Regions from separate parts of the Rhizobium sp. A22-96 genome, predicted to be linked through region 2. Evidence: predicted binding sites of a transcription regulator. Region 2 holds the regulator's gene; the other holds the start of a gene.
The links. Region 2 encodes HrcA, which represses chaperone genes, less so after heat shock. Its sites were predicted from a motif close to GTTAGCACTCNCNNNNNGNGAGTGCTAAC; they were not measured.
Positions count from the first base shown of each region.

Region 1: the regulator HrcA is predicted to act here: its motif matches at 3,989-4,017, upstream of groES (co-chaperone GroES).

Region 1 is NZ_JBNWDQ010000005.1:649,464-655,805, forward strand. It holds gene ACQZ6F_RS24705 (glutathione binding-like protein) at 41-748, shown strand; gene ACQZ6F_RS24710 (hypothetical protein) at 1,000-1,500, opposite strand; gene groL (chaperonin GroEL) at 1,924-3,561, opposite strand; gene groES (co-chaperone GroES) at 3,638-3,931, opposite strand; gene ACQZ6F_RS24725 (TIGR01459 family HAD-type hydrolase) at 4,365-5,213, shown strand; gene ACQZ6F_RS24730 (bifunctional riboflavin kinase/FAD synthetase) at 5,229-6,212, shown strand.
Region 2 is NZ_JBNWDQ010000005.1:295,908-302,249, reverse strand. It holds gene rpoN (RNA polymerase factor sigma-54) at 1-1,328, shown strand, start outside; gene hpf (ribosome hibernation-promoting factor, HPF/YfiA family) at 1,579-2,154, shown strand; gene ptsN (PTS IIA-like nitrogen regulatory protein PtsN) at 2,245-2,709, shown strand; gene grpE (nucleotide exchange factor GrpE) at 2,847-3,485, opposite strand; gene ACQZ6F_RS22985 (GFA family protein) at 3,701-4,135, shown strand; gene hrcA (heat-inducible transcriptional repressor HrcA) at 4,145-5,233, opposite strand; gene rph (ribonuclease PH) at 5,406-6,122, shown strand; gene ACQZ6F_RS22970 (VOC family protein) at 6,135-6,342, shown strand, end outside.

The sequences.
Region 1 (6,342 bases), 350 kb from region 2:
CCAATTCACTCGCCAAATCATAGTCTTCAGGAGCAGCCCCATGGCAGATCTGTCGTCCTTTCCGATCACGAAGCGCTGGCCCGCCAGCAATTCCGATATCATCCAGCTCTATTCGCTGCCGACGCCCAATGGCGTAAAAGTCTCCATCGCGCTCGAGGAACTGGGTCTTCCCTATGAGCCGCATCTCGTTTCCTTTGGCACCAACGACCAGAAGTCGCCTGAGTTCGTTTCGCTGAATCCGAACGGCCGCATCCCCGCAATCATCGATCCCAATGGGCCGGATGGCAAGCCGATCGGCCTGTTCGAATCCGGCGCGATCCTGGTCTATCTCGCCGAGAAGACCGGCAAGCTCATGCCCAAGGACGCAGCCGGCCGTTACGAGGTGCTGCAATGGGTGTTCTTCCAGATGGCCGGTGTTGGCCCGATGTTCGGCCAGTTCGGCCATTTCTTCAAATTCGCTGCCGACAAGGTCGCCAACAACCCCTATCCGGTGGAGCGCTACCGCGATGAGGCCAAGCGCCTGCTCGGCATTCTGGAAGAGCGCCTGACCGGGCGTCAGTGGATCATGGGCGATGAATATACCATTGCCGATATCACGACCTTCCCCTGGGTTCGCGGTGTCGACGTCTTCTATGGTGGTCGCGAGGTTCTCGAGTTCGAAAAATTCCCTGCTGTCATGGCCTGGCTGGAGCGCGCCGTTGCGCGCCCCGCGAGCCAGCGTGGCCTGAACATTCCGAAGCGGGATTGATTGGTTCCGATCTCTTGGGGAGCAGGTCAGGCGGGTACGTTTTGGCGGCATCTATGTGCCTGGCCCCTCACCCCGTAGACGGGGCGAGGGGGCCGGTCCCACGTTTGTGGCGGGTTCGTGCCCAGCAACTAAAGCACCGATTTTAAAGCGGGAGACTCCCTCTCCCTGCGCGCGGGGAGAGGGCTGGGGTGAGGGGCCAGGCACGCAAGTGCGGCGACGATGAATTCATCTGACCATCATCAGCAATGCTTTTACTGCCGGGTTGCCAGCTGGCTGCCCGGCTCCAGCTTGAAGCGCGGAAAGAGAAAGACGCCGGCCATGCTGCCGGCATGTTTTCCTTCTGCGGCGATGGACTCGCCGACGCAGAAGATCGGCTGGCGATGACCGTTGGTGCCCAGGGTCATGGTGGAATAGCAGAAGCTGGACGTTGCCGTCGCCGCCTGTTCGAAAAGATCGAGGATGCGTACGCGATCTTGCGCATCGTAGCTGTGCATCAGGCTCAGCAGGCCGCATTCCGAAGAGCTGAGCCCATGCAGCATGGTGCTCCATTGTCCAAGCCTGATGATCCCGCTCGAAAGTTCGCCGGTCCAGCCCTCGGACACGCAGAATTGCGCGAGGAGTTCGGGGTTATGACTATCATATGCCAGCGAACCGGGCGCAAACGGTGCGGCAAAATTTGCTTTGGCAATCTTGAACAAGCTGATCCCCACTTGGGCGCACGGGTCCCCTGCGCGCTTCGTTTGAATTCCCATGCCATCCGATGGAAGGTCTGCCGCCTGTCGCATCGTCATGAGCAAAAACGGAGCCGCATCTCCGCGATTGTCATTTTCAACGATGCATTCGGATGGTGATCCGACCGGTTAAGTCATTTTCAAGTAATAAATTCGGGCAACCCTAATACCTACGGTTATGGTCATACCAATGCGTAGGTTAAGCCTGGCCAAAAGAAGTAAAATTTGCGTGCATTGCAGCTAATTCCCCAAAATCGCTGCGTTGCGAGTTATAGGGGCTTTTTTGAAAACGGCAATGGGCGAGTTGCATGAATTTGCATTGATCGGAACGCTCGCCAAGCTTGTTGCCGGGTCATCATGATACAATAAAAAGGGCGGCCCGAGAGCCGCCCTTCGTCAATTCCGGATGTCGGAATGAATAATCGTAATAAGGCGAAGGCCTTATTACATCATGTCCATTCCACCCATGCCGCCCATGCCGCCAGGCATAGCCGGAGCGTCCTTCTTCGGCAGCTCGGCGATCATGGCTTCCGTGGTGATCAGCAGCGAAGCAACCGAAGCTGCGTTCTGCAGAGCCGTACGGACAACCTTGACCGGGTCGACGATGCCCATGGCGATCATGTCGCCATATTCAGACGTCTGGGCGTTGTAGCCGTAGTTGTCTTCGTTCTTGTCGAGAACCTTGCCAACAACGATCGAAGCTTCGTCACCAGCGTTTTCAGCGATCTGGCGAACCAGAGCCTGCAGCGCACGACGAATGATGTTGATGCCGGCTTCCTGGTCCTGGTTCTCGCCCTTGGCCGAGATCTTCGTGGAAGAGCGCAGCAGAGCGATACCACCGCCCGGTACGATACCTTCCTGAACAGCAGCGCGCGTCGCGTTGAGAGCGTCGTCGATACGGTCCTTCTTTTCCTTGACTTCGATTTCCGTCGAACCGCCAACGCGGATAACGGCAACGCCGCCAGCGAGCTTGGCAAGACGTTCCTGCAGCTTTTCGCGGTCGTAGTCAGAGGTGGTTTCTTCGATCTGAGCCTTGATCTGGGCAACACGGCCTTCGATGTCGGACTTCTGGCCAGCGCCGTCGACGATCGTGGTGTTTTCCTTGGAGATCGAAACCTTCTTGGAACGGCCGAGCATGTCGAGCGTAACCGACTCGAGCTTGATGCCGAGGTCTTCGGAGATGACAGTGCCGCCCGTCAGGATGGCGATGTCTTCCAGCATGGCCTTGCGGCGATCGCCGAAACCAGGAGCCTTGACGGCAGCAATCTTCAGGCCACCGCGCAGCTTGTTGACGACGAGGGTCGCAAGAGCTTCGCCTTCGACGTCTTCAGCGATGATGAGGAGCGGCTTGCCGGTCTGAACGACAGCTTCGAGAACCGGAAGCATGGCCTGCAGGTTCGAGAGCTTCTTCTCGTGGAGCAGGATGAACGCATCTTCGAGATCGGCGATCATCTTTTCCGGGTTGGTCACGAAGTAGGGGCTGAGGTAGCCGCGGTCGAACTGCATGCCTTCGACGACTTCGAGTTCGGTTTCGGCGGTCTTGGCTTCTTCAACCGTGATGACGCCTTCGTTGCCGACCTTCTGCATGGCTTCAGCAATATCGAGACCGATCTGCTTTTCGCCGTTTGCCGAGATCGTGCCGACCTGGGCAACTTCTTCCGACGTGTTGATCTTCTTGGCCTTGGCCTGGAGATCCTTGACGACTTCAGAAACAGCGAGGTCGATACCGCGCTTCAGGTCCATCGGGTTCATGCCGGCTGCAACTGCCTTGGCGCCTTCGCGAACGATGGCCTGGGCGAGAACGGTTGCAGTGGTCGTGCCGTCGCCGGCGATGTCGTTGGTCTTCGAAGCAACTTCGCGGACCATCTGGGCGCCCATGTTTTCGAACTTGTCTTCGAGTTCGATTTCCTTGGCGACGGTGACGCCGTCCTTGGTGATGCGCGGAGCGCCGAAGGACTTGTCGATAACGACGTTACGACCCTTCGGGCCGAGCGTTACCTTGACTGCATCGGCGAGGATGTCGACGCCACGAAGCATCTTTTCGCGGGCGTTGCGGCCGAATTTTACTTCTTTAGCTGCCATGTCTAAAAACTCCTGAATTCGCATTGTCCGGGTTTATGGCCCGTCAGCTGTATCGGAAAAGGGGAACCCGGCTGGATTAGCCGATGATACCCATGATGTCGGCTTCCTTCATGATGAGAAGGTCTTCGCCGTCAAGCTTGACTTCAGTGCCCGACCACTTGCCGAACAGGATGCGGTCGCCGGCCTTGACGTCGAGCGGGATGACCTTGCCGGATTCATCACGAACGCCGGAGCCTACGGCGACGATTTCGCCTTCCTGCGGCTTTTCCTTGGCGGTATCGGGAATGATGATACCACCCTTGGTCTTTGCTTCGGATTCAACGCGACGAACAACGACGCGGTCATGAAGGGGGCGGAAATTGGTTGCCATTGTCTAATCCCTCGATCAAATGACTTCACGGATCAGCGGGGGATCCGTATGGGCTTTGTTAGCACTCAGCATAGGCGAGTGCTAGCGACGCTGATTTAGGGGTGGGTAGCAGGCGAGTCAAGAACAGCACAGTGAAATTTTTGCGGCGTGCCGTGGCTTGTTTCGAGGATGTTTAACGGCGTTGATCGCCCTGTGTAGCATGCTATTGCAAGGTTTACCCGCTTCACCCTATCACATTTGAAGGCTCCCCGGTCCTTTGGGCCGACGGTTTCCTCGATCTGCCGATGGCCCCGCCACTTCATTTGCCGCCTCGTCCGGCGTTGCTTCGTCTGGTTGCCGAAGGCGGGTGCAATGCAAAAACCTGCATGGCGCTCTTGTAATTTGCCGGCCGGTTTGCAATGTCAGCCCGTGATTTATCTGAGGTGAGGACTGCATGGGCAAACGTATCGAAAGCTTTCGCGAGATCGGCGGACTTTATGATGTTGCGCTCTGCGATGTCTGGGGTGTGCTGCACAACGGCGTTTCCGCATATAGGGAAGCGTCTGTAGCGCTGGAAGCCGCCCGCGGCGAGGGCCTGACCGTCGTGCTCATCACCAATTCTCCGCGCATCGCTCCAAGGGTGGTCGAGCAGCTGCGGGCGATCGGCGTTCCCGACAGCGTTTACGATCGCATCATCACCTCGGGTGATGTGACGCGCAAGCTGATCGCGGAAGGACCGAAGAAGGTCTTCCTGCTCGGTCCCGAGCGCGATATCGGCATCCTTGAAGGGCTTGATGTGCAGCGTGTCGAGGCGAATGAAGCCGAAAGCATCGTCTGCACCGGTTTCTTCGATGACGAGACCGAGACGCCGGACGATTACACCGACATACTCACGGCCTGGTCTGCTCGCAACGTGCCGCTCATCTGCGCCAATCCCGACCTCGTGGTCGAGCGCGGCCACCGGATGATCCCCTGTGCCGGCGCGATGGCCGCCTATTATGAGCGCCTCGGAGGCCAGACACGCATCGCCGGCAAGCCGCACCAGCCGATTTATGACGCGGCGATTGCCGCCGCTCGTGAAGTGCGAAGCGAGTTCCCGCTGTCGCGCGTCGTCGCCATCGGCGATGGCATGCCGACCGACGTGCGCGGTGCGCTCGACTACGGCCTCGATCTTCTCTACATCAGCCACGGCATCCACGCTCGCGAATATGTCGTCGACGGTCACACCGACGAAGCGGCCCTCGGCGCCTTCCTGGCGCGCGAGCAGGCATCGCCGAGGTGGTGGATGCCGCGCCTTGTCTGAGGGGAGTGGTAGCCGATGACCGTTTTCCATCGCAACGAGACCCGCGAGCCGCTTCCCGAGGCTCTGAAAGGTGGCGTCGTTGCCATCGGCAATTTCGACGGCGTGCATCGCGGTCATCAGTCGGTCCTCAGCCGCGCGCTGGAGATCGCCAGGGAACGTGGCGTTCCCGCCCTGGTGCTGACCTTCGAGCCGCATCCGCGCACGGTCTTCAAGCCGGATCGCCCTGTCTTCCGTCTGACGCCGGCGCCGCTGAAGGCCCGCCTGCTGGAAGCACTGGGCTTCAATGCCGTCATCGAATATCCGTTCGACCGCGCATTTTCGCAGCGTTCCGCGGATGAATTCGTCCATTCTATCCTCATTGACTGGCTGCAGGCATCCGAGGTCGTCACCGGCTTCGATTTCCATTTCGGTCATGATCGCCAGGGCGGCCCTGCCTTCCTCATGAATGCCGGCAGCCACAACGGTTTCGGCGTGACGCTGATCGACGCCTTTCGCGACGAGAATGCCGAGGTCATTTCCTCCAGCCGTATCCGCGCATTGCTGGCCGAAGGTGAGGTTGCTGAGGTCGCCGGCATGCTCGGATACCGCTACACCGTCGAAGCGCCCATCATCGGTGGCGAGAAGCTCGGCCGCACCCTCGGTTTCCCCACGGCCAACATGCAGCTTCCGCCGGAAATATCGCTGAAGGCTGGCATCTATGCCGTCAGGTTCCGTGCAGCCGATGGCGTCATCCGTGATGCTGTTGCCAGCTATGGCCGTCGCCCGACCGTCACCGACAATGGCGCGCCGCTGCTCGAGACCTATGTTTTCGATTTCAGCGGCGATCTATACGGTCAGATCTGTTCCGTCTCCTTCTTCGGCTTTCTCCGTCCTGAATTGAAGTTCGAAGGCCTTGACCCCTTGGTCGCGCAGATCCGGAAGGATGAAGAAGAGGCGAGGGCGCTGCTCGCCGGCGTCAGGCCGCTTGGCGATATCGACCGGTCAATCGCCTTTTCCTAATGAATGTAGGGGATTGCGCCCCAGGATTGCAGCCGCGCAATATTTTTTTGCTTTGAGCCGCCGGGCAGATGCTGCAATGCTCATATTGCCGGGTGCGAGTCGCCGCGCCCGCTTCCGAAAGGCGCACAAT
Region 2 (6,342 bases):
GCGATAGCCACGACGAGACTTTCGACAGCAGCGACCTTGCGAGCGACTGGTACGAGAACGAAAATACCGGCAATGCCGACAGGCTGAACAACGAGCTCGACACCAATTTCAGCGACGTCTTCCCCGACGACGGGAGCCCGCAGCGGGCCGACGCGCCTGAGCTGCTAAGTCAATGGAAATCCATGCCCGGCGGAGAAGCGGGCGAGAGTTTTGATCTGGACGATTTCGTCGCCGGCCAGGTATCGCTGCGCGACCATCTGAACGAACAGATCCCATTTTCGTTTCCCGCCATGGGTGATCGGCTGATCGCACAGCACCTCGTCGACCAACTCGATGAAGCCGGCTATCTCCGTGCCGACCTGAACGAGACGGTGGAGCGCCTTGGCTCGGCGATCGGGGATGTGGAGCGCGTGCTGGCTACCTTGCAGCTGCTGGACCCCCCTGGCATCTTCGCCCGCTCCCTCAGCGAATGCCTGGAAATCCAGCTTCGGCAAAAGGATCGGTTCGATCCGGCCATGGAGCGGCTGATCCAGAATCTGGAACTTCTGGGGCGGCGCGATTTCGCATCGCTGAAGCGGCTCTGCGGCGTCGATGAGGAAGACCTGCTCGACATGATGGCGGAAATCCGCCAGCTGAACCCAAAGCCCGGCAGCTGCTTTGAGACCAGCGTGTCCGAAGCGATCATGCCTGATATCGTCGTGCGCCCCTCCACTGATGGTAGCTGGCTGGTGGAGCTCAATCCCGATGCTCTTCCTCGGGTGCTGGTGAGCCAGTCCTATTTCGCTTCCGTCACCAAAACCAGTCAGGACCACGCTTTTCTGTCGGAATGCCTTCAGAACGCCAACTGGCTGACCCGCAGTCTGGACCAGCGCGCCAAGACCATCATGAAGGTGGCAAGCGAGATCGTGCGGCAGCAGGATGCCTTCCTGATCCATGGCGTCGATCATCTGCGGCCACTCAATCTGAAGACCGTGGCCGACGCGATCAAGATGCACGAATCGACCGTCAGCCGCGTCACCTCGAACAAATACATGCTGACGCCGCGCGGAATGTTCGAGCTCAAATATTTCTTTACCGTCTCGATCAGCGCTGTCGAGGGTGGCGACGGTCATTCGGCCGAAGCCGTGCGCCACAAGATCCGCCTGCTGATATCGAACGAAAGCCCGGATGCGGTTCTGTCAGACGACGATATCGTCGATACGCTCAAAAGCGGCGGCATCGAGCTGGCTCGCCGCACGGTTGCAAAATACCGGGAAGCCATGAACATCCCATCGTCCGTGCAACGACGCCGAGAGAAGCGGGCCTTGGCAAAAGTCGCCAGTTTCTGACGATTGTCGATCTTCAACCACAGGGTGCGGATCTCCTAACAGTCCGTTAAGATGCAGTTGACTTTCCCATGTGGTGGGGCTAGAAGCCCGCCGCAATCGCTGCAGGACAGCACGACCATGAAACTTATCCCCATCATCCCGAAGGCGGTCGAAATACGCAATTTGTCTTTGACCGCGTGAAGTGCTTGGATGAGCTTGAGGCTTGGCGTAAACTGATACGCGCAATAACCACTACAAGAAGGGAAACTCCATGAGTGTGCGTGTCTCCGGTAAACATATGGAAATTGGTGACTCGTTCCGGCAGCGGATCGAGGACCAGATCGGTATGGCCGTGACGAAATACTTCGACGGGGGGTATTCGGGTCAGGTAACGGTGCAGAAATCCAGCTCTCGCTTTGCGGCCGATTGCAAGCTTCACCTCGACAGTGGTGTCGTGTTGCATGCTGCCGGTGAAGCCATGGATCCGCAGCTGGCGTTCGACGCAGCATCTGCACGCATCGAGAAACGCCTGCGACGCTACAAACGCAAGCTTAAGGATCATCAGGCCGGCAACCACATCAACGGTCAGGCGGAAGTTGCCTATACCGTCATGGATGGCGTGCCGGATGACGACGAGGAAATTGCCGCCGATTTCGCGCCGGTGATCGTTGCTGAAAGCACGAAGCAATTGAAAACCATGTCGGTAGCGACCGCCGTGATGGCGCTCGATATGACCGACGAACCGTTGCTGCTCTTCCGCAGCCCCGGCAAGGAACATTTGAACATCGTCTACCGCCGCCAGGACGGTAACATTGGCTGGATCGACGCGGCCAATATCAAAAGCTGAGAATAGAAGATAAGCGGCGGCGGCGCGTAACAGCACCCGGCCGCCGCTTTTTCCCGTTACCGGCTCTCGGCGACACGAAGGATAAAGAGAATGGCATTGGCAGATTTGCTACACCAAGATGCGATCATCCCCGCCTTGAGGGCAAATTCCAAAAAACAATTGCTTCAGGAACTGGCGGCCAAAGCCTCGAAACTGACCGGACTTCCCGAACGCGAGATTTTTGATGTCGTGCTGCAGCGCGAACGCCTGGGTTCCACCGGCGTCGGCAACGGCATCGCCATCCCGCACGGCAAGCTCGCCAGCATCAAGTCCATCGCCGGCATTTTCGCGCGCCTCGAGGCGCCCGTTGATTTTGAGGCTCTGGACGATCAACCCGTCGATCTCGTCTTCCTGCTGCTCGCGCCCGAAGGCGCAGGCGCTGATCATCTGAAGGCGCTGTCTCGTATTGCCCGCGTGCTCCGTGACCAGGATCTGGTCGCCAAGCTGCGCGCTACCGATTCCGCATCGGCAATCTACTCATTCCTCAATGAGGAACAGGCATCCAACGCCGCTTAGAGCCGGATGTCGTCCGAAAACCGCTTACACTTTTCGGCGTCATGCTCTGACGGTTTGGATCGCATCGGACCAAGGCAAAAATAAGAGCCGGATGATCTGAAATCATCCGGCTCTTATTTTTTATTTCCGTGTGTGGATCAGGCGTCTTTTTCGTCGAGCGGGCTATTGGCGCCCTCGGCATTTTCGACGATCTTCGGGCCGCCCTTGGCGACACCGACCATGGCCGGGCGCAGAACGCGCTCGCCGATCACGAAGCCAGCCTGCACCACCTGCACCACCGTATTATTCGGCACTTCTGGGTTCGGCACTTCGAACATCGCCTGATGGAAATTGGGGTCGAACTTCTGTCCGACCGGCTCGATCTGACGCACGCCATGACGCTCCAGGGCGGAGAGCATGGAACGCTCGGTCATCTCGACACCTTCAATCAGGGTCGTCAGGCCGGCATCACCGCCGGCACGGGCCTCGGCCGGAATGGCATCCAGCGTACGGCGCAGATTATCCGCCACCGCCAGCATATCGCGGGCGAAGCTTGCCACGGAGTAGGACTTTGCGTCCTTTATCTCGCGCTCGGTACGCCGGCGAAGATTGTCCATATCGGCGGCGAGGCGAAGATAGCGATCACGCAGTTCGCCGTTTTCGGCCTTCAGCAGCTCAACCGGGTCGGGCTGAGACGGTTCCGTCGCATCCACGGTTTCCGCTGCTTCTTGAGCGAAATCCGCAGCAGCGTCGGCCGCCGTGGCGTCAGGTCCGGTTTTCGTTGTTTCGTCGGTCATGACGGTCTCCGAATTGCTTTGTCTTTTGGATGTGCCCGATATCGAGGTTTACCCGGAAAAAATCAAGGCTTTGTCGAGAAGAACAGCCAATTCCCGATATTCTCGCGGCATCAGAAAGCCCGTCGATCAAAGACTCCGATCGGAACCTTGCCTATCCAGACCTCTCCCGTGGTGATATGATGAGGTTCATCTCAGCACAATGCGAGGTGAGATCCATGTCTAGTGGCAAATCCCTTTCAGGAAAATGTTTTTGCGGCGCAGTGGAGATCGCGGTCGACGGCGAACCGATGGCGATGGGCTATTGCCATTGCGACTCGTGTCGGGAGTGGTCGGCGGGGCCGGTTAACGCCTTTTCGCTCTGGCCACCGGAAGCCGTCCACATCACCAAGGGTGCCGATCATATCGGCAGCTATCAGAAGACCGAGAAGAGCGTGCGCAAATGGTGCACTGTCTGTGGCGGCCATCTGCTGACAGAGCATCCCTTGTGGGGCGTGACCGACGTGTACGCGGCCACCCTTCCCGCCCTCGACTTTCAGCCGGCGCTGCACGTCAATTATGAAACGACGGTGCTGCATCTGCGGGACGGACTGCCGAAGCAGAAGGATTTTCCGGCCGAGATGGGCGGATCTGGAACGCTGCTTCCAGATTAGGCGCGTCCGTCAGATGCCTGAGCGTGACAGCCTTGAAATCAGCTGGGCCGTATAATCGACCATCGGCACGATACGGGCGTAGTTCAGCCGCGTCGGGCCGATGACGCCGACAGCACCGACGATGCGATCGTCGTCGTCGCGATAAGGCGCCACGATCAGCGACGAGCCGGAGAGCGAAAAGAGCTTGTTTTCCGAGCCGATGAAGATGCGCACGCCCGGCCCGCTTTCGGCCAGATTGAGTATCTCGATCAGGCTGTCCTTCTTTTCGAGATCGTCGAAAAGCAACCGCAGCCGATCCAGATCCTCGGCGCCGGCAATTTCGGACAGGAGATTGGCGTGACCACGGACGATGAGCTGCGTCGGCTTGCCTTCGTCCTCGCCACCGGACCAGACGGCGATCCCGCGCTCGACCAGCTCCCGCGACAGCGTATCCAGCTCGTGACGCACGCTCTCCTTCAACGTCTGCAATTGACGGCGCAGATCCGGCAGGGTTTGGCCCGTCATATGGGCATTGAGGAAATTCGCCGCCTCCGTCAACTGCGAGGAGGTGACGCCGGCCGGCAGTTCTATGATGCGGTTTTCCACCTGATCATGCTCGCCCACGAGCACGGCGAGCGCCTTGGTCGGCTCCAGACGGATGAATTCGACGTGCTTCAGCACCGGGTCGTTCTTCGAGGTAATCACCAGCCCGGCGCCGCGTGAAATGCCGGAGAGCATACGGCTCGCCTCGGTCATAACAGATTCCATCGGCTGATCGCGATTGCTGCCGCGGACCTGGCGGTCGATGGTGGCACGATCCTCAGCCGAGAGATCGCCGACCTGCATGAAGGCATCGACAAAGAAACGCAGCCCGACCTGGGTCGGCAGCCGGCCGGCGCTGATATGCGGCGAATAGATAAGCCCTAGCTCTTCCAGATCGCTCATGACATTGCGCACGGAGGCCGGCGACAGGGACATCGGCAGCAGGCGGGAGAGATTGCGCGATCCAAGCGGCTCGCCATTCTCCAGATAGCCCTCGACGATACGGCGGAAAACTTCCTTGGATCGTTCGTCCAGTGCAGCAATGACATCCGAAACCGACGATGTCGTGAATACCATTTCGCTGTCTAATCCATTTCGTTGAGCCTTGGCCAAAATATAATCATTCAGTTAGCAATGGCGAAAGGGAAAAATGCTGCTGCCGTCGCCGCCGGGCCTTTCGACCTGCTTTTCCTTTGCAAAAGCCGCCTACGGGTCGTAGAAGCGGTCGACAAACTTTCAGGAGAGTGGAATGCGGCCTTCAGGCAGAAAAACCGACCAGATGCGCAAAGTGTCGTTCGAGCGCAATTTTTCCAAGCATGCCGAAGGCTCCTGCCTGGTCAAGTTCGGCGATACGCATGTGCTCTGCACGGCAAGCCTTGAGGAAAAAACACCGCCATGGCTGCGCAACAGCGGCAAGGGCTGGGTCACCGCCGAATACGGCATGCTGCCGCGCGCCACCGGCGAGCGCATGAAGCGCGAGGCAGCTGCCGGCAAGCAGGGCGGCCGCACGCAGGAAATCCAGCGCCTCATCGGCCGCTCGCTGCGCGCGGTCGTCGATCTGAAGGAGCTCGGCGAACGCCAGATTACCGTCGACTGCGACGTCATCCAGGCCGACGGCGGCACGCGCACGGCCTCGATCACCGGCGGCTGGATCGCGCTTTACGACTGCCTGAAGTGGATGGAAAGCCGCAACATGGTCAAGGTGGATCGGGTGCTGAAGGATCATATCGCGGCCATTTCCTGCGGAATCTTCGCCAGCCAGCCGGTCATCGACCTCGACTACCTCGAAGATTCCTCGGCGGAAACCGACGCCAACTTCGTCATGACGGGCAAGGGCGGCATCGTTGAAATCCAGGGAACCGCCGAGGGTGCGCCTTTCAGCGAAGAGGAATTCGCCACGCTCCTGGGCCTTGCCAAGAATGGTATTGCCGAACTGGTGGATCTGCAGAAGCAGGCAATCGCCTAAGGACATCTTGCAATGGCAGATACGGCCCTCGAAAGCATCCTGGAAACGGCTCTCTATGCCGATGATCTCGATGCCGCCGAAGCTTTTTACGGCGGCATTCTCGGTTTGCAGAAGATCTCGCGCGGCGGCAACCGCCATATCTTCTACCGCTGCGGATCAGGCGTGCTGCTGATCTTCAATCCGGCCGAGACGATGAAGCCAGCGGAACCGGACGCCCTTC